Paractinoplanes brasiliensis: one gene and its partner. The protein of the gene in region 1 binds, or shares a complex with, the protein of each later gene. Links are inferred from orthologs where the notes say so. Each region holds a gene or a part of one and is shown in the gene's direction. Other genes may lie near its edges. The genes, in order: C8E87_RS22305 and C8E87_RS07080.

Region 1 (10,032 bases):
AAGCCGAAGCCTCAGAGCACCGACGAAGCCCGCGAGCAGGCGCGACGCGCGCTGCAGACCTCGATGGACACCCGTCAGTAAGCCCCAATCCGCATTGCAGTCCTTACGGCTGGGCGGGCATCATGAGTAACCATGAGCCCGCCTGCCCGGCCCCTCACCCCCGCTCGGGGTGGGGCTGAAACCCCAGCGTCCGCACGCAAGATCGCTTCGCTGGCCCTGCCCGCCCTGGTCGTGCTCGCGGCCGAGCCGCTCTACGTGCTCGTCGACACCGCCGTCGTGGGTCATCTCGGCCCGGTGCCGCTCGCCGCCGTCGCGGTCAGCGGTTCCGTCATGTCGGTCGCCGCCTGGCTCGGCACGCTCATGTCCTACGGCACCACCGGCCGTGCCGCCCGCCGCTTCGGCGCAGGCGACCGGGCCGCCGCGGTCGCCGAGGGGGTGCAGGCGTCCTGGCTGGCGCTCTGCGTCGGCGTGTTGCTGGCCCTGCTCGCGCAGCCCCTCGCCGGACCGTTGGCGCACGCCCTCGCCGGTGACGCCGAGACGGCCGACGCCGCCGCCGGTTGGTTGCGCGTCGCCGTGCTGGGCGCTCCCGGGCTGCTGCTCGCCGCCGCCGGCAACGGCTGGATGCGCGGGGTGCAGGACACCCGCCGCCCCCTGATCTTCGTGCTGGGCGCGAACGTTCTCTCGGCGATCCTCTGCCCGGTGCTGGTCTACCCGGTCGGCTGGGGGCTGACCGGCTCCGCCGTCGCCAACGTCGTGGCCCAGACCATCTCCGGCGGCTTCTTCCTGCACGCGCTGATCCGCGAGACCAAGCAGCTGCGCCCCGACCCGCAGATCATCCTGCTTCAGCTGCGCCTCGGCCGGGACCTGCTGATCCGCGGCGGCGCGTTCCAGGCCTGCTTCCTGTCGGCGACCGCGGTGGCGAGCCGTTTCGGCGTCGCGTCGGTCGGCGCCCACCAGATCGGGCTGCAGCTGTGGTTCTTCAGCGCGCTGGCCCTCGACGCGGTCGCGATCGCCGCTCAGTCGCTGGTCGGGGCCGCGCTCGGCGGCGGCAGCGCGGACGAGGCCCAGGCCGTGGCCCGCAAGGTGACGATCGCGGGCGGGCTCTCCGGCGTCGCGTTCGCCCTGCTGGTCACCGCGGGCGCCGGCTCGATCCCGGCCTGGTTCACTCCCGACGCCGGGATCCACGCTCAGGCGGCGATCATCTGGCCCTGGTTCATCGGGCTGATGCCGTTCGCCGGGGTCGTCTACGCGCTCGACGGCGTCCTGATCGGCGCGGGCGACGTCCGTTTCCTGCGCAACATCACCCTGGCGGCGACCCTGCTCGGCTTCCTCCCGGCCATCTGGATCGCGTACTTCTTCGACCTCGGCCTGGGCGGGGTGTGGGCGGGACTGGCGCTGCTCATTCTGATCCGTTTCGTCGCGGCGGTGTGGCGCTGGCGGTCGGGGCGCTGGGCCGTCACGGGGGTCACGCGCTGATTCGACGCTGGCGTTGCGTGGGTCGCGCTCCGATCCGGTTCGGGCGTGTCGGGGCGGCGCGTTCGTGTCGGGTGGTCGCGGGGGTGCGGCTCGGGTGTCGGGTGGTGACGGGGGTGCGGCTCAGGCACTGGGTGGTCACGGGGGTCGTCCGGGGAGAACTTAGGGTGGTCCGGTGAATGCGGACGGACTCATCGTGGTGGACAAGCCGGCGGGGATGACCTCGCACGACGTCGTGGCGCGGATCCGGCGGCTGGCCAAGACCCGGCGCGTGGGCCACGGCGGCACGCTCGACCCCATGGCCACCGGCGTGCTGATCATCGGCGTGAACCGGGCGACGCGCCTGCTCACGTACGTGATCGGTGCTTCCAAGAACTACACCGCGACGATCCGCCTGGGCCAGTCCACGATCACCGACGACGCCGAGGGCGAGGTCACGGCAACCTCCCCGGCCGACGGCGTCACCGACGCGGCGATCCGGGACGGGCTGGCCCGGCAGCGTGGCGAGATCGACCAGGTGCCCAGCGCCGTCAGCGCCATCAAAATCAACGGGCAGCGGGCGTACAAGCGTGTCCGGGAAGGCGAGGAGGTCGAGATCCCCGCACGCCGGGTGACGATCTCGCGTCTGGACGTCCTGGACATCCGCCATAACCCGGGCCTCGTCGACGTCGACATCGACGTGACGTGCTCGTCCGGCACCTACATTCGAGCGATCGCCCGTGACCTCGGCACGCTGCTCGGCGTGGGTGGTCATCTGACGGCCCTGCGCCGTACGGCCGTGGGTGGCCTCACGCTGGGGGAGGCGCGCACCCTCGACCAGCTCGAAGCGGTGGCCCCCGACGTGATCTCGCTGCCCATGGCCGAGGCGGCCCGGCAGGCTTTCGCGCAGCGCGAGGCCACGGCCGACGAGGCTCGCGTGCTCAGCCACGGCGGACCGCTCACGCCGGTCGGCATCGAGGGGCCGTACGCGGTCTTCGCCCCGTCCGGCGAACTTCTGGCCATCGTCTCCGAGCGCGACGGCCGAGCCCGAGCCGAGATCGTGCTGGCCCCGGCCTGAGCGGGGTGGGGCCGCCGCTCGATCCAGGGCGGGGTGGGGGCCGCCGTCCGGGCCAGGGCGGGGGCCGCCGTCCGGGCCAGGGCGGGGTCGGGCCAGGGCGGGGTGGGGTGGGGCCGCCGTCCGGGCCAGGGCGGGCTTGTCTTCCAGCGCGCGTCGGGGGTGCGCCTGTCGAGTTTGACCCAGCGCACCCGCTCGAACGACCAGAGTTGGTGCCCGCCGCGCGGACGATTCGCACGAAACGGGCGAGTCGACGAGCCTGTGGACAACCCACCCCGCCAGCTTGACAACCCCGTAGAGTCCCCACTCGTCTCCCCGAGGCGGGTGGGGGTTTGGGATGGCGGCGGTACCACCAGCAAGTCCGCACAAATCGCCCAACGTAAAGGGGGCGGGGTGGGCCTATACGCTGTCCGGGAGCGAAGGACCGGAGGCGCGAGAGACATGCAGCGGTGGCGGGGATTCGAGGCTGTGCCCGGCGGGTGGGGGCGCTCGGTCGTCACGATCGGGGTCTTCGACGGGGTGCACCGGGGCCACCAGGCGATCATCGGCCACGCCGTGAAGCGGGCCCGTGATCTGGGGCTGCAGTCCGTGGTGGTCACGTTCGACCCGCATCCGGCCGAGGTGGTGCGGCCCGGGTCGCATCCGGCCGTGCTGACCGAGCCCGTGCGCAAGGCCGAGCTGATCGAGCAGCTGGGGGCCGACGCGCTCTGCGTGGTGCCCTTCACCCCGGCGTTCTCGCAGCTCAGCCCCGAGGCGTTCGCCCACGATGTGCTGGTCGAGGCGCTGCACGCGGCGGTTGTCGTGGTAGGGGACAACTTCCGCTTCGGGCATCGGGCCGCCGGTGACGTGGCGATGCTCGAGCGGCTCGGCGTGCAGTTCGGCTTCACCGTCGAGGACGCGCCGCTGGTCACCGAGGACGGGCTGGTCTTCTCCTCGACGTACATCCGCAGCTGTGTCGACGCCGGTGACGTGCGTGCGGCCGCCGCGGCGCTGGGGCGGCCCCACGGGGTGGGCGGCGTGGTCGTACGGGGTGATCAGCGCGGACGCGAGCTCGGCTTCCCGACGGCCAACCTGATGGTGCACCGCTATGCCGCCGTGCCCGCCGACGGCGTCTACGCGGGCTGGCTGATCCGCGGGGGCGAGCATGCCGCCCGGCTGCCCGCGAGCGTGTCGATCGGCACCAATCCCACTTTTTCGGGCCGTGAGCGCCGGGTCGAGGCGTACGTGCTCGATTTCTCCGGCGACCTGTACGGCGAGCGGGTGAGCCTCGACTTCGTGGCCCACCTGCGCGAACAGCGGACGTACGAGGCCATCGAGCCGTTGGTGGCTCAGATCAACGCCGATGTGGAAGAGACCCGCGCGCTCCTTCGATGACGTGCTGGTAGGGTTGAGTCGACGTCGGATGTCCGACGACCGGTCCCGCCTGCCTGCCCGACGCCGCGGGCCGCGGGGTAACCGCTTTTCATCGGCAACACAGAATCACAGGAGTTTCATGGCGCTCGATCAAGAGACCAAGACCAAGATCATCGACGAGTACAAGGCGAAGGACGGCGACACCGGGTCGCCCGAGGTCCAGGTCGCGATGCTCACCAAGCGGATCGCCGACCTCACCGAGCACCTCAAGACCCACAAGCACGACCACCACAGCCGTCGTGGTCTGCTGCTGCTGGTCGGCCGCCGCCGGCGCCTGCTCAACTACGTGCAGAAGAAGGACATCCAGCGTTACCGGTCGCTCATCGAGCGGCTCGGCCTGCGCCGATGACTTGACGGGGGAGTGGCCACTTGGCCGCTCCCCCGAGCTTTAACCCACGGACCCGCGCGGTAAGCAGAGGCGAGCCACCGGTCCTCGGTAGTGGTTCCCAGGCCAACCGAGCGTTCTTCAGACCAGCGTGACAAAGAAGACGAAGTCTGAAGAACCCTCATCCTGGGCACTTCGATCGAAGACCGGCAGCCTAAACCGCGTTGTGCAGACCGCCGGGTCCTCGACGAAGGAGTACCGCACCACATGACAGAGCAGAACACCGCTCTAGGCACCGAGTTCCGCACCGCCGTGATCGACAACGGCGCGTTCGGCACCCGCGAGATCACGTTCTCCACCGGCCGCCTCGCCAAGCAGGCCGCCGGCTCGGTCATCGTCCAGCTGGGCGAGACCGTCGTCCTCTCCGCGACCACGGCCAGCAAGCAGCCGAAGGAGCACTTCGACTTCTTCCCGCTGACCGTCGATGTCGAGGAGCGGATGTACGCCGCGGGCCGCATCCCCGGCTCGTTCTTCCGCCGTGAGGGTCGCCCGAGCGAGGACGCGATCCTCACCTGCCGCCTGATCGACCGGCCGCTGCGCCCGTCGTTCACCAAGGGCCTGCGCAACGAGGTCCAGGTCGTCGAGACCGTCCTCGCGCTCGACCCCGCCCACCCGTACGACGTGGTCGCCATGAACGGCGCGTCGTTGTCGACCAAGCTGTCCGGCCTGCCGTTCAGCGGCCCGATCGGCTCGACCCGCGTCGCGCACATCGACGGCCAGTGGGTCGCTTTCCCGACCATCGAGGAGCTCGAGCGGGCCACCTTCGACATGGTCGTCGCGGGACGAGTCGTCGGAGACGGCGACAGCGCCGATGTTGCGATCATGATGGTCGAGGCCGAGGCCACCCCGAACGCGGTCAAGCTGATCGCCGCCGGCGCCACCGCCCCGACCGAGGAGGTCGTGGCGAGCGGTCTCGAGGCCGCCAAGCCGGCCATCCGCGAGCTGTGCCGCGCGCAGAGCGAGCTGGCCGAGGTCGCCTCGAAGCCGGCCGTCGAGTTCCCGGTCTTCCTGGAGTACCAGGACGACGTCTACTCGGCCGTGGCCGAGGCCGTCCGGTCCGAGACCGCCGAGGCGCTCAAGATCGCTGCCAAGCAGGAGCGCGAGGAAGCTCTCGACCTGGTCAAGGCCAAGGCGCACGAGCTGCTCGACGAGCGTTTCGAGGGCCGCGAGAAGGAGATCAGCGCCGCCTTCCGCTCGGTCACCAAGAGCGAGGTGCGCCAGCGGGTGCTGCGCGAGCAGGTCCGCATCGACGGCCGTGGCCCGCGTGACATCCGGCCGCTGACCGCCCAGATCGGCGTGCTGCCCCGGGTGCACGGCTCGGCCCTGTTCGAGCGGGGCGAGACGCAGATCCTCGGCGTCAGCACGCTGAACATGCTGCGCATGGAGCAGGCGCTGGACACCCTGGCGCCCGAGAAGTCCAAGCGCTACATGCACAACTACAACTTCCCGCCGTACTCGACCGGTGAGACCGGCCGGGTGGGTTCGCCGAAGCGCCGCGAGATCGGCCACGGCGCGCTGGCCGAGCGGGCGCTGGTGCCCGTGCTTCCGACGCGCGAGGAATTCCCGTACGCGATCCGTCAGGTCTCCGAGGCGCTGGGCTCGAACGGCTCGACGTCGATGGGCTCCGTCTGCGCCTCGACGCTGTCGCTGCTGAGCGCCGGTGTGCCGCTGAAGGCCCCGGTCGCCGGCATCGCGATGGGCCTGATCTCGGACGAGGTCGACGGCAAGACGCAGTACGTCGCGCTGACCGACATCCTGGGCGCGGAGGACGCGTTCGGCGACATGGACTTCAAGGTCGCCGGCACCAGCGAGTTCGTCACCGCCCTGCAGCTGGACACCAAGCTCGACGGTATTCCGTCGGACGTGCTGGCCGGCGCCCTGCAGCAGGCCCACGACGCCCGCGCGACGATCCTCGAGGTCATGCAGGCCGCGATCAGCGCCCCGGCCGAGATGTCGGAGTACGCGCCGCGCGTCACCTCGGTGAAGATCCCGGTCGACAAGATCGGCATGGTGATCGGCCCCAAGGGTCAGACGATCAACGCGATCCAGGACGAGACCGGCGCCGACATCTCGATCGAGGACGACGGCACGATCTACGTCGGCGCGACCAACGGCCCGTCGGCCGAGGCCGCCGTCGAGCGGATCAACGCGATCGCCAACCCGACGCTGCCCAAGGTCGGCGACAAGTTCCTCGGCACGGTGGTGAAGACGGCCGCGTTCGGCGCGTTCATCTCGCTGCTGCCCGGCCGGGACGGCCTGCTGCACATCAGCAAGGTGGGCGACGGCAAGCGCGTCGAGAAGGTCGAGGACTTCCTCAACGTCGGCGACAAGGTCGAGGTGTCCATCGCGGACATCGACGCCCGCGGCAAGATCTACCTCGACAAGGTCCGCCCCGAGGGCGCGGAGGCCCCGGCCCCCGCGGAGGGCGCTGCCGAGGGTGGCCGTCCGCCGCGTGAGCCGCGAGGCGACCGTGGCGAGGGTGGTGGCGAGCCCCGTCGCCGCCGGTCCCGCCCGAGCGGTGACCGCGGTGGCGAGCGTCGCGACTAATCACCGGTGACAACAAGTAACCGCGGGTCGGCTGCGAAGCCGGCCCGCGTTTCTACCAGGACCCTCGCGGACGGCGCGAAACGCACCACGCTGCCCAGCGGTCTGCGCATCGTGACCGAGGCGATCCCGACCACCCGCAGCGCGGCCCTCGGCGTGTGGGTGGGCATCGGCTCGCGCGACGAGACCCCCGGCATGTCCGGCGCCTCGCACTTCCTCGAGCACCTGCTCTTCAAGGGCACGCACAAGCGCACCGCGCTGCAGATCTCGGCCGAGATCGAGGCCGTGGGCGGCGAGACCAACGCCTTCACCACGAAGGAGTACACCTGCTACTACGCGCGGGTGCTCGACGCCGACCTGCCGATCGCGGTGGACGTGCTCTGCGACGCCGTCGCCGACTCGATCATCAACCCGGCCGACGTCGAGACCGAGCGCGGCGTGATCCTCGAAGAGATCGCGATGCACGAGGACGAGCCCGGTGACGAGGTCCACGACGTCTTCACCGAGGCGATCTTCGGCGACCACCCGCTGGGCCGGTTGATCTCGGGGACCGAGGAATCGATCACCCCGATGACCCGGAACCAGATCCACGGGTTCTACCGGCGGCGCTACACCGCCCCGAACATCGTGATCGCGGCCGCGGGCAACCTCGACCACGCCACGGTCGTACGGCTGGTGCGTAAGGCGCTGGCGGGCACCGCGCTCGACTCCGGCGCCGCCGAGCCGACCGGCCCCCGTACAGGGTCGAAAAGGGTGCCGACCCAGAAACCGCACACGGTCGTGCGCAACCGCGACACCGAGCAGGGGCATCTGGTGCTGGGCGGGGTCGGGATCGGCCGCCGCGACGAGCGCCGGTTCGCCCTGGGCGTGCTCAACAACGTTCTCGGCGGCGGCATGTCGAGCCGGCTGTTCCAGGAGATCCGCGAGAAGCGGGGCCTGGCCTACTCGGTTTACTCGTACGCGAGCCAGTACGCCGACGCCGGCCTGTTCGGCGTGTACGCCGGCTGCGCGCCCGGCAAGGTGGACGAGGTTCTCGACCTCACCCGTACGGAACTCGAACGGGTGGCCGCCGAGGGGATCAGCGCCGACGAGATCGCCCGCGGCAAGGGCATGGTCAAGGGCTCGTACGTGCTGGGCCTGGAGGACACCGGGTCGCGGATGAGCCGGCTGGCCAAGTCCGAACTGCTGCACGGCGACCTCATGCCGGTCGACGAGCTGCTCGCGCGGGTCGACGCGGTCACGCCGGACGAGGTCAACGAGGTCGCGGCCCAGCTGTTCACCCAGCCGATGACGCTCGCCGTGGTGGGGCCCTTCGACGAGTCCGCGTTCGGCACGCACCGCTAACCTTGGTGCCCGTGACGACGCTGGAGACTCCGCCCGCGAACACCCCCGCCATCACGCCCGATCAGCGCAAGCGCCGGATCGCGGGCATGGTGGTGTGGGCGGCGGCCTTCGCGGTGTTCGTGTGGCTGGTGGGTGTGCCCACCAGCGACCCGCTCACCGCTTTCGGCTGGCTCTGGCTGGCCACGATCGCCTGGCGCAACTATCTGCCGTGGCGTGAGCACCTGCTCTTCCTGCGCGACTGGGGTCCGGTCGTGGTGCTCCTGATCGGTTACAACGTCTCCCGGGGCGCCGCCGACAAGCTGTTCGACCCGCACGTGACACCGCTGATCGACGCCGACGTCGCGATGTTCGGGTGGCTCACCGACGGCAAGATCCCGACCGTCTGGCTTCAGGAGCACCTGTACGACCCCAACCACGTCCCCTGGTGGGAAGTGGTGACCACGATCGTCTACATCTCGCATTTCCTCACCGTGCCGACCGTGGCCGTGGTTCTGTGGCTGGCCAGCCGGCAGCTGTCCTACCGTTTCATCCGCCGCTGGATCGCGTTGAGCGTCGCGGGCCTTGTCACGTATTTCCTCTACCCGGCGGCGCCGCCGTGGTGGGCCTCGCAGTACGGCTACCTGACCGACGAGGTGGCCCGGTTCTCGTCACGCGGCCTCGACGTGATCGGCCTGCACGGCGCCGGCAACACCCTCAACGCCCTGCAGGTGCACCAGTCCAACCCGGTCGCCGCCATGCCGTCACTGCACACCGCGTACGCGATGATGGCCGTCGCCTTCTTCCTGCCGATGGTGCGCCGGCGCTGGTGGCCGCTGCTGTTCGCCTACCCCCTGGCGATGACGTTCACGCTGGTCTACACGGGTGAGCACTACATCGTCGACGTGCTCGTGGGCTGGCTGTACGTGGCTGCCACGTTCGCCGCGGTCGGGCTGGCCGAGCGCTGGTGGAGCCGGCGCAAGGGTGCGTTAAGTTATCCGGGTGACTCAGCAACCTGACTCGATCCGCGTCGGTGTTCTCGGCGCCCGGGGCCGCATGGGCCTCGAGGTCTGCAAGGCGGTCGACGCGGCCGGCGATCTGGAACTCGTCGCCATGATCGATCAGGGTGACGAGCTGTTCAAGGCGTCTGACGCCGGCGCCCAGGTGTTCGTCGACTTCACCACGCCCGACGTCGTGATGGACAACCTGCGCTGGGCCGTCGACCAGGGCATCTCCATGGTCGTGGGCACCACCGGCTTCACCGCGGAACGGCTCGAGCAGGTGCGCGGCTGGCTCGCCGCCAAGCCGGGCGTCGGCGTGCTGATCGCCCCCAACTTCGGGCTCGGCGCGGTGCTGATGATGCAGTTCGCGACGCGCGCCGCCCGCTACTTCGAGTCCGTCGAGGTCATCGAGCAGCACCATCCGCGCAAGCTCGACGCCCCCAGCGGCACGTCGACGCACACGGCTGAACTGATCGCGCAGGCGCGGGCCGAGGCCGGCCTGGGCCCGATGCCCGACGCCACGAAGGAAGAGGTCGACGGCGCTCGCGGGGCTGACATCGACGGGGTGCGAGTTCATTCCGTACGGGCGTCGGGGCTGGTCGCCCACCAGGAGGTGCTGTTCGGGTCGCTCGGCGAGACGCTGACGATCCGCCACGACTCCCTCGACCGGGTGTCGTTCATGCCCGGCGTCCTGCTCGGCGTCCGCAAGATCCGCCAGCGCCCCGGCCTGACCGTCGGCCTGGACAGCTTCCTCGACTGACATCTCACGGGGGGACGAGCGCCGGCTGGACCTCGGCCGATAGGTTGTCTCGCTGTGAACCAGCTATCCGTCCGTGGCATCC
Region 2 (9,905 bases), 3.2 Mb from region 1 along the record:
CCCGCGGCGGGCGCCACCCGCTGTCACTCCTGCACACTCCCTCGCCGACCGTGCCTTGAATGGTGACACGACATGGACAGGTTGCGGGAGTGCGTTGTGGCGCGCCGTCCCGCTTCGTACGCTTCCTAGACGCTCGGACGTCCCGGGAAGGACACCGTGTTCTACTGGCTGCTCAAGTTCGTGGTCCTCGGACCCGTGCTCAAGCTTCTCTTCCGCCCCGATGTGCGCGGACTGTCGCACCTGCCCCGGACAGGGCCGGTGATCCTGGCCTGCAACCATCTGTCGTTCTCCGACTCGATCTTCACACCCCTGGTGGTGGACCGCAGGGTGACGTTCGTCGCCAAAGCGGAGTACTTCACCGGCAAGGGGATCAAGGGCTGGCTCATGCGCCAGTTCTTCAGTGGAACGGGGACGATCCCGGTGGACCGTTCGGGCGGAAAGGCTGCCCAGGCGGCCCTCGACACGCTGCTGCGGGTGCTGCGCGAGGGCGGTGTGGCGGGCATCTATCCCGAGGGCACCCGCTCGCCGGACGGGCGGCTCTATCGGGGCAAGACCGGAGTGGCCCGCCTGGTGCTCGAGAGCGGGGCCGTCGTCGTGCCGGTCGCGCTGCTCAACACCGACGAGATCCAGCCCACCGGCACCCTCATGCCCAAGATCAAGCGTGTGCGCATGAGGTTCGGCGCGCCGCTGGACTTCTCCCGCTACGAGAGCACCAAGGGCGACCGGTTCGTCGAGCGCGCCATCACCGACGAGATCATGTTCGAGCTCATGGCGCTCTCCGGGCGCGAGTACGTGGACGTCTACGCTTCCAAGCTGAAAACCACGATCGAGGCTCCTAAGCCGCATTCATCCCAGCGCGACGCCGCAGAGCCTGCAGATCGGTGACGACGATGCGGCGGCCCTCGGTGCGCAGCCAGCCACGGCTGGCGAACGAGCCGATCGCCTGATTGACGCTCTGCCGTGAGCCGCCGGCCATCTCGGCCAGCTGGCTCTGGTTGAGCTCGATCGTGATCATCGGAGCCTGGCTCTCGCCGGCCAGCCGCACCAGAGTCTTGGCCACCCGGCCGGGCAGGTCGAGGAAGACGTGGTCGGTGTTCTGCTCGGTCAGCCGCCGGATCAGCGCGCCGACCGAGCGCATCACCGCGTCGAGGATGCGCGGGTTCGCGTGCACCAGGTCGATGAACGCGGACCGCGACAGGGTGAGTGCCTGGCAGTCCTCGATCGCCTCGGCCGAGGCGCTGCGGGCCGACGCGTCCAGAAGGGACACCTCGCCCAGCACGTCGGGCGGACGGACCACGGTGAGCACCGCACGTTCCCCGGTCGGGGCCGTGCGGAAGATGGCGACGGCGCCACGTTTCAGGATGATCAGGGATTCGCCGGGGTCGTGCTCGACGAAGATGATCTGTCCTTTGCGGTACGTACGCGGGACTGCCGTGGCGATGACCCGTTGCCGGACGTCCGGCTCCAGGCCGGCGAACATCTCCACGCCGGTCAGCGCGTCGCCGTTGTCCGGCATGCGATGGTCCACGGCGTCATCCCTCCCCCGGTGGGGGCCGTGTCGGCAAAGCGTGCCGCGTCGGCCCCACGACGCGAACGATCACTCTTAGCACACAGCAACCCACCGGCGCCATTTCTGCGCACCTGTACCGCCGGCGCCTCATAGGATCATGTCGCGCTGGTCGCTATCTGTAAACACCTGAATGCCATGAGTGAACGTTCCCGGTGTGGGGTCCTCATGTGGGGGTCGCCCAACCAGTCCGTCGCATTTACCTGTTCTGCCGTGATAATCCCGCCGTGCCGGATGCTGAGCTTCTTCGATCAACGCTGCGGGACGAGTGGCATCTCGTGCCGCGCGAGATCATCGCCCTGGACGACGTGCTGCTCTCGCGCGGATGGGAGGTGACAGCCGGAGGCCGTACGTACGTCGTGCGCCTGTGCGACACCGGCGCCCGGCTCCCGGTCGAGGCCGGCCTGGCCGCCACCGAGCATCTGCGGGCCCGGGACATCGCCGCCGGTGAACCCGTACGCACCCTGGCCGGCGGCCTCACCGCGCAGACCGAGGCCGGGGCGCTCGCCGTGCTGCACCGCGTGCCGGGCCGGCGTCTCGACGGCGGCGACCCGGTCGACCAGCAGTGGTGGGGCGATCGCCTCGGGGCGGTGCACCGGGCCCTGCAGGGCTTCCACCACCCTGGCCTGCGCTCCTGGCAGCCGCTGGACGCGGAGGCGGCCCACCTCGACGCCGAGCCGTGGCTGCGGGCCGCCGTGGCCGACGCGGCGGCCGCCGCCACCCGTCTGACGATCACGGACCGGCTCACGTACGGGGTGCTGCACGGCGACCCCGCCCCCGGCGTCTTCGTGGTCGACCCCGGCACCGGCCGCGCCGGCCTGCTCGACTGCGGGGCGAGCGGGGTCGGCCCGCTGGTGTACGACGTGGCGGCGGCCGTGCTGTACGCCGGGGGCCCGCAGCGGGCGGGTGAGCTGCTCGACGGCTACCTGGCGGCGGGTCCGGTCGAGGCCGGGGAGCTCGAAGCCGCGCTGCCGGTGCTGCTGCGCCTGCGCTGGGCCGTCAAGGCCGACCGGGCGGCCCGCGCGGGGTGCTCGAAGGGCCTGCGGCGCGCACGGGAGGCCCTGGAGTCGGCGCCCGGATGACGATGGGCCAGGATGGGACCCGATGGTCTACCGCTATTTCTACGACTGCGAGTTCATCGAGGACGGGCGCGTGGTCGACCTGGTCTCGATCGGTGTCGTCGACGAGTTCGGCCGCGAGTTCTACGCGGTCAGCACGGAGTTCGACGACAGCCGTGCCATTCCCTGGGTCCGGCGCAACGTGCTCGACAAGCTGCCCTCACCGTCCGACAAGGCGTGGCGCTCCCGTGAGCGGATCCGCGACGACCTCTACGCGTTCCTCAAGGAGCCGGTCGCCGGACGCGACGAGCAGATCGAGCTGTGGGCGTGGTTCGCCGCTTACGACCACGTCGCGCTGGCCCAGCTGTGGGGCGCGATGCCGGCCCTGCCGCGTGACCTGCCGCGCTTCACCAAGGACCTGCGTCAGCTGTGGGACGACAAGGGCCGCCCGCCGCTGCCCGCCATGTCCGGACGGCACGACGCGCTGGTCGACGCCCGGCACAACCTGGCCCGCTGGCGCGCGATGGGTGGCTGACGTCGCCGTTCGGCCTGCCTGTGGCCCGCGCTCTCGTTCGGCGCGCCTCCGGCCTCTGCTGGGATACGCCAAGGCGGCCGCGACCGGAAGGACTCCCGCCGCCGGCGAGAACGAAACGGTCAGGCTTTAAGGGGCGGATGTATCCGGCTGGTGAGCGGCGACTAGAGTTCGGGTCGCGGCCCGCCCCGGGCCGGCAACGCTGCCGAAGATCTCCCTGGGGCTCGACGGGCTCTCTGCTTCTCGCATACCCGATCTGGGAGGACGAGCTAAATATGCGTATCGGCGTGCTCACCGGCGGCGGCGACTGCCCCGGTCTCAACGCGGTGATCCGGGCGGTGGTCCGCAAGGGCGTCGCCGCTTACGGTCACGAGTTCGTCGGCTTCCGCGACGGCTGGAAGGGCCCGCTCGAGGGTCTGACGAAGCCGCTCGGCATCGCCGAGGTCCGCGGCATCCTGCCCCGGGGCGGCACCATCCTGGGCTCCTCGCGCACCAACCCGTTCAAGATCGACGGTGGTGTCGAGAAGATCAAGGCGAACCTGGCCGAGCAGGGCGTCGACGCGCTCGTGGCGATCGGCGGCGAGGACACCCTCGGCGTCGCCACCAAGCTCAACGATCTGGGCGTCAACGTCGTCGGCGTGCCCAAGACGATCGACAACGACCTCAACGCCACCGACTTCACGTTCGGCTTCGACACCGCGGTCAACATCGCGATGGAGGCCATCGACCGGCTGCACACCACCGCCGAGTCGCACCACCGCACCCTGGTCGTCGAGGTCATGGGCCGGCACGCCGGCTGGATCGCGCTGCACGCCGGCCTGGCCGGTGGCGCCAACGTGATCCTGCTGCCCGAGCGTGAGTTCGACGTCGACCAGGTCGCCACGTACGTGACCAAGCGTTTCCAGGTCGAGTACGCGCCGATCGTCGTGGTCGCCGAGGGTGCGCACCCGCTCGCGGGCCAGATGGCGCTGCAGAGCCAGGAGCTCGACTCGTTCGGTCACGTCCGCCTGGGCGGCATCGGCCAGTGGCTCGCCGAGCAGCTGGAGGCCAAGACCGGCAAGGAGGCGCGCACCGTCGTCCTCGGTCACATCCAGCGTGGCGGCACCCCCTCCGCGTTCGACCGCGTGCTCGCCACCCGGTTCGGCCTGCAGGCGATCGACGCCGTGCACGAGGGCGATTTCGGTAAGATGATGGCGCTGCGGGGCACTGACATCGTGCGCGTGCCGCTGATCGACGGCACCGGTGAGCTCAAGACCGTGCCGCTGTCGCGGTACGAAGAGGCCGAGGTCTTCTTCGGCAGCTAGGTCCAGCTTTCGGGTGAGGGGCGGCCGTCGGTCGCCCCTCGCTTCGTTTCTGACGAGGGGCGCCAATGACCAAGCACAGTGTCGCCGTGATCGGCGCGGGCAAGCTCGGCGAGCTGGTCCTGGCCGGACTGCTGCGCTCCGGGTGGACGCCGCAGCAGGTGCTGGCCACCACCCGGCGTCCCGAGCGGGCGGCCGAGCTGGCCGAGCGGCACGGCATCCGCCCGGTGCTCAACCTGACCGCGGTGACGCAGGCCGACGTCCTGCTGATCGCCGTGAAGCCGCAGGACGCGGGCAAGCTGCTCGACGACTTCGGCATGAAGGTGCCGCCGGACAGGCTGGTCGTCTCGCTCTGCGCCGGCCTGCCCACCAGCTTCTTCGCCGAGCGCCTGCCCGGCGGGATCCCGGTCGTGCGGGTCATGACCAACACGCCCGCCCTGGTCGACCAGGCGATGACGGCGATCTCGCCCGGGCCGTACGCGACCGACGAGCACCTGGCGATCGTCGAAGAGGTCTTCCAGCCGCTCGGCCGCACTGTGCGGGTGCCCGAGAGCCAGCAGGACGCCGTGACGGCGGTGTCCGGCTCCGGCCCGGCCTACTTCTATCTGCTGGTCGAGGCGATGGCCGACGCCGGCGTGCTGCTCGGGCTGCCCCGCAACGTCGCCCACGAGCTGGCCGTGCAGACCGCCGTCGGCTCGGCGATCATGCTGCGGGACTCGGGGGAGCACCCGGTCAAGCTGCGCGAGTCGGTCACCTCCCCGGGCGGCACGACGGCTGCCGCGCTGCGTGAGCTCGAGAACCACGGGTTGCGGGCTGCATTCCTGAGCGCGCTGGAGGCAGCCCGCGATCGTGCCCGCCAGATCGCCACCGAGATGACCACCAAGAACTGAGTTCTAGTACCAGATGGCGATCTTGGAGCCGTTGGTTTCCTCGGGTGGGCTGGGGTGGCTGAGCGCCGTCCCGGTCGCCATCCGGTGGGCTGACCAGGCCACCGCGGCCGCGTCCAGGATGTCGTCCGGCGGCGCCTGACCGGCCGGGCCGATCTGGTCGGGCAGAACAATCCCGTTGCGGGCCAGCAGCTCGCGCCGGCGGGCCTGGCCGGTCCACGTCTTCTTCGCGTACTGCAGGGGCTCGCCGGCCATGGTGCGGAACGAGACCTCCGGGTGCGCCTCGAAGAGCAGCCCCGGATGCCGTTCCCAGATGGCGTTGGCCTCCAGCAGCTTGGGCCGCAACGCCCAGGACTGGCGGCTCAGCCCGGCGCCGGTCAGCTCGCGGCACAGCCGGTTGGCCGCGGTGAAGTCGGCTTCCTGCCAGACCGCGCGGGGCGGAACCCGGAACACGCTGCCGCGGCGCGGTCCCAGTTCCTCGGCCGCGAGCGTGTCGGCGGCCCGCCAGCGGTCGGGCAGCATGCCCAGGGGGATGTCCACGCCGATGACCGAGGCGCCGGAGCTGCCGGCGACTATCTCGTACAGCGTGGAAGCCAGCACGGCCCGGCCGAACGCGCCGTCGCGCAGCTCGACGCCGACCCAGCCGAGCGCGTACGCATCGACACCTATTACTCGGACACTCATCGGCGGCGTACGGCCAAAGGGACAACGACGTCGGAGTTGGTCATGAACGCAGACTACGCGCTGTGTCCGTCAGAGTGCACCCTGTAGCCGTCGGCGCGACAAAGTTAAGCCTTTGCGTAATCCCTCGCCACTGTCTTGACGATTATGAATGCCTGTGACTACGGTCTCCCCCAACGAACTTTTTGGAAAGTTTCCTAACTGTTCAAAGAGGAGACCCAGTGCAGAAATCCCTCCGCCGCGCCACCTGGGTGTCGGCGATCGTGGTGGTGGCGGCCACCGCCGCGGTCCCGGCCACCCAGGCGTCGGCTGCTGCGGCCTGTGCCCCCGCGTGGTCCTCCACCGCTGTCTACGTCAAGGACAACGTCGCCTCTCAGAACGGCCACAACTACACCGCCAAGTGGTGGACCCAGGGCGAGTCGCCCGCCACCAAGAGCGGCCAGTGGGACGTCTGGATCGACAACGGTGTCTGCGGCGGAACGACGCCCCCCACCACGCCCCCCACCACCCCGCCCACGACTCCTCCGACGACGCCCCCCACGACCCCGCCCACCACGCCGCCGACCACCCAGCCGCCCGGCCCCAGCGGCAAGAACGTCGTCGGCTACTTCGCCCAGTGGGGCGTCTACGGCCGTCAGTACTTCGTGAAGAACCTGGTCACCTCCGGCTCGGCCGCGAAGCTGACCCACCTGCTGTACGCGTTCGGCAACACCACCGGCGGCCAGTGCACGATCGGCGACTCGTACGCCGACTACGACATGGCCTACACCGCGGCCAACAGCGTGGACGGCGTCGCCGACACCTGGGACGCCGGCGCGCTGCGCGGCTCCTTCAACCAGCTGCGCAAGCTCAAGAAGGCGTACCCGAACATCAAGATCATCTGGTCGTTCGGCGGCTGGACCTGGTCCGGCGGCTTCACCCAGGCCGCGGCCAACCCGACCGCGTTCGCCAACTCGTGCTACAACCTGGTCAAGGACCCCCGCTGGGCCGACGTCTTCGACGGCATCGACCTCGACTGGGAGTACCCGAACGCCTGCGGCCTGACCTGTGACGCCAGCGGTCCCGCGTCGTACAACAACGTGATCACCGCGGTGCGCAACAAGTTCGGCAACAACTTCCTGGTCACCTCGGCGATCTCGGCGGACGGCTCGAACGGCGGCAAGCTCGACGTGGCCGACTACGCCTCCGGCATCTCGAAGCTGAACCTGGTCTTCCCGATGACCTACGACTACTTCGGCGCGTTCGCCCCGCAGGGCCCGACCGCCCCGCACTCGCCGCTGAACTCGTACTCCGGCATCCCGCAGCAGGGCTTCTGGTCCGACGCGGCGATCCAGAAGCTCAAGAGCAAGGGCGTCCCGGCCAGCAAGATGCTGCTGGGCATCGGCTTCTACGGACGCGGCTGGACCGGCGTCAGCCAGACCGCCCCGGGCGGTTCGGCCAGCGGCGCGGCCCCCGGCACGTACGAGGCCGGCATCGAGGACTACAAGGTGCTCAAGAACAGCTGCCCGGCCACGGGCACGGTCGGCGGCACCGCGTACGCCAAGTGCGGCAGCAACTGGTGGAGCTACGACACCCCGTCGACCATCGCCGGGAAGATGGCGTACGTGAAGCAGCAGGGTCTCGGCGGAGCGTTCTTCTGGGAGTTCTCCGGCGACACCGCCAACGGTGAGCTGATCACCGCGATCAAGAACAACCTGTAAAGCCTGCATCTCCTCAGAAAGGAAGCGGGGCACCGGGCGCAAGCTCGGTGCCCCGCTTCCGTACGCTTTCCCCTATGCAGCGAGAGTGGCATCAGCTGAGCTACCCGGGAGTGGGTCACCAGGCCCTGCAGACGTCCCGCCCGTCGACCGACTCCGCCGAGGACGAGGCTCTCGGTCTCGACCGCTGGCGCAGCCTGCCCCGGGTGCAGATGCCGCCCTGGGCCGACATGGACGAGGTCGCCTCGGTCTGCCAGGTGCTCGACAACGTGCCGTCCATCGTGGCGCCCTACGAGGTCGACCAGCTCCGGGCCAAGCTGGCCGACGTCTGCGAGGGCCGGGCGTTCCTGCTGCAGGGCGGTGACTGCGCCGAGACGTTCGGCGACAACACGGAGAGCCACCTGCTGGCCAACGCGCGCACCCTGCTGCAGATGGCGGTCGTTCTCACGTACGGGGCCTCGATGCCGGTCGTGAAGGTCGCGCGCGTCGCCGGGCAGTACACCAAACCCCGTTCCGCCCCGACCGACTCGCTCGGACTGCCGGCGTACCGGGGCGATCTGATCAACTCGCTCGACGCCAACGAGGCGGCCCGCGTCGCCGACCCGCAGCGCATGATCCGGGCGTACGCGAACTCGGCCGCGGCCATGAACATGCTGCGCGCCTACCTCGCGGGCGGCCTGGCCGACCTGCACGGGCTGCACGACTGGAACAAGGACTTCGTCCGCGCCTCGCCGGCCGGGGAACGTTACGAGGCCATCGCGCGCGAGATCGACCGCGCTCTCGACTTCATCCGCGCCTGCGGCATGACCGACAACGAGGCCCTGCGTACGGTCAGCCTGTACTGCTCGCACGAGGCGCTCGCGCTCGAGTACGACCGCGCTCTCACGAGGGTGAGCGGCGGACGGGCGTACGGGCTCAGCGGTCATTTCCTGTGGATCGGCGAGCGGACCCGGCAGCTCGACCACGCGCACATCGACTTCGTCAGCCGCATCGCCAACCCGATCGGCGTCAAGCTCGGGCCGGGCACCTCGCCCGAGACCGCGATCGAGCTGTGCGAGAAGCTCAACCCGAACAACATCCCGGGCCGGCTCACCCTGATCAGCCGGATGGGCAACGGCCGGGTCCGCGACGCGCTGCCGCCGATCGTGGAAAAGGTGAACGCGTCCGGGGCCAAGGTCGTCTGGCAGTGCGACCCGATGCACGGCAACACACACGAGTCGTCCAACGGCTACAAGACCCGCCACTTCGACCGGATCGTCGACGAGGTGCTCGGGTACTTCGAGGTGCACCGCGGCCTCGGCACCCACCCCGGCGGCATCCACATCGAGCTCACCGGCGAAGACGTGACCGAGTGCCTGGGCGGCGCGCAAGGCATCGAAGACCTCGACCTGCCGGGCCGCTACGAGACGGCCTGCGACCCGCGCCTCAACACTCAGCAGAGCCTGGAGCTCGCGTTCCTGGTGGCGGAGATGCTTCGTGGTTGATCTTCGGTCGGACACGGTCACGCGGCCCACGGCGGCCATGCGGGAAGCCATGGCGGCGGCGCCGGTGGGGGATGACGTCTTCGGGGACGACCCGACGGTGCTGGCGCTGGAGGAGCACGTCGCCGGGCTGTTCGGGCACGAGGCGGCGTTGTTCGCCCCGTCGGGGACGATGGCCAATCAGATCGCGTTGCAGCTGCACGTTCAGCCGGGGTCGGAGCTGCTGGCCGGGGCGGATGCGCACGTCGTCACGTACGAGCTGGGGGCGGCCGCTGTTCTCGGGGGCATTTCGACCCGTACGTGGCCCTCGGTCGGCGCCGATCTCGACGTCGAGCAGATCGCCGGCATGATCCGGCCGGTGGGTTATCCGTCGGTGCCCACCCGGGCGATCGCCGTCGAGCAGACCCACAACCTCGGTGGTGGCTCGGTCGTGCCGCTCTCAGTTCTTCGCGATTTACGGGATTTGTCGGAAAAATCGGGTGTGGGGCTGCACTGTGACGGCGCCCGCATCTGGCACGCGCACGTCGCCGACTGCGTGCCGCTGGCGGAGTACGGCGCGGTGTTCGACACGCTGTCGGTGTGCCTGTCCAAGGGGCTGGGCGCGCCGGTGGGGTCGCTGATCGTGGGCAGCCGCGAGCGCATGGCCCAGGCCCGCGTGATCCGCAAACGCCTGGGTGGGGGCATGCGGCAGGTCGGCATCC

Evidence for each region.
Region 2: C8E87_RS22305 (region 1) and C8E87_RS07080 share a complex: the UniProt entries of both Bacillus subtilis proteins name them as parts of the possible RNA degradosome complex. The link is inferred for Paractinoplanes brasiliensis from one-to-one orthologs.

What each region holds. Positions count from the first base shown.
Region 1 is NZ_SNWR01000001.1:4,895,524-4,905,555, forward strand. The notes cover bases 4,136-7,202. They hold C8E87_RS22305 (polyribonucleotide nucleotidyltransferase), read left to right. Parts: upstream 4,136-4,532; coding sequence 4,533-6,872; downstream 6,873-7,202. Other genes in these bases: rpsO (30S ribosomal protein S15), read left to right, coding at 4,136-4,289; C8E87_RS22310 (M16 family metallopeptidase), read left to right, coding at 6,879-7,202. In the rest of the region: C8E87_RS22285 (MATE family efflux transporter), read left to right, coding at 133-1,476; tRNA pseudouridine(55) synthase TruB, read left to right, coding at 1,649-2,530; C8E87_RS22295 (bifunctional riboflavin kinase/FAD synthetase), read left to right, coding at 2,969-3,901; more of rpsO, read left to right, coding at 4,020-4,135; more of C8E87_RS22310, read left to right, coding at 7,203-8,213; C8E87_RS22315 (phosphatase PAP2 family protein), read left to right, coding at 8,300-9,208; dapB (4-hydroxy-tetrahydrodipicolinate reductase), read left to right, coding at 9,192-9,950; C8E87_RS22325 (hypothetical protein), read left to right, coding at 10,005-10,032. UniProt on the Bacillus subtilis protein: Involved in mRNA degradation. Catalyzes the phosphorolysis of single-stranded polyribonucleotides processively in the 3'- to 5'-direction. Necessary for competence development in Bacillus subtilis.
Region 2 is NZ_SNWR01000001.1:1,667,387-1,677,291, reverse strand. What follows is about bases 2,507-5,446. They hold C8E87_RS07080 (6-phosphofructokinase), read left to right. Parts: upstream 2,507-3,432; coding sequence 3,433-4,461; downstream 4,462-5,446. Other genes in these bases: C8E87_RS07070 (DUF429 domain-containing protein), read right to left, coding at 5,352-5,446; proC (pyrroline-5-carboxylate reductase), read left to right, coding at 4,527-5,348; C8E87_RS07085 (polyadenylate-specific 3'-exoribonuclease AS), read left to right, coding at 2,672-3,160; C8E87_RS07090 (phosphotransferase enzyme family protein), read left to right, coding at 2,507-2,649. Outside these bases: C8E87_RS07105 (DUF308 domain-containing protein), read right to left, coding at 1-27; C8E87_RS07100 (lysophospholipid acyltransferase family protein), read left to right, coding at 157-885; C8E87_RS07095 (Crp/Fnr family transcriptional regulator), read right to left, coding at 836-1,516; more of C8E87_RS07090, read left to right, coding at 1,795-2,506; more of C8E87_RS07070, read right to left, coding at 5,447-6,029; C8E87_RS07065 (glycosyl hydrolase family 18 protein), read left to right, coding at 6,248-7,726; C8E87_RS07060 (class II 3-deoxy-7-phosphoheptulonate synthase), read left to right, coding at 7,801-9,207; C8E87_RS07055 (threonine aldolase family protein), read left to right, coding at 9,200-9,905. UniProt on the Bacillus subtilis protein: Catalyzes the phosphorylation of D-fructose 6-phosphate to fructose 1,6-bisphosphate by ATP, the first committing step of glycolysis.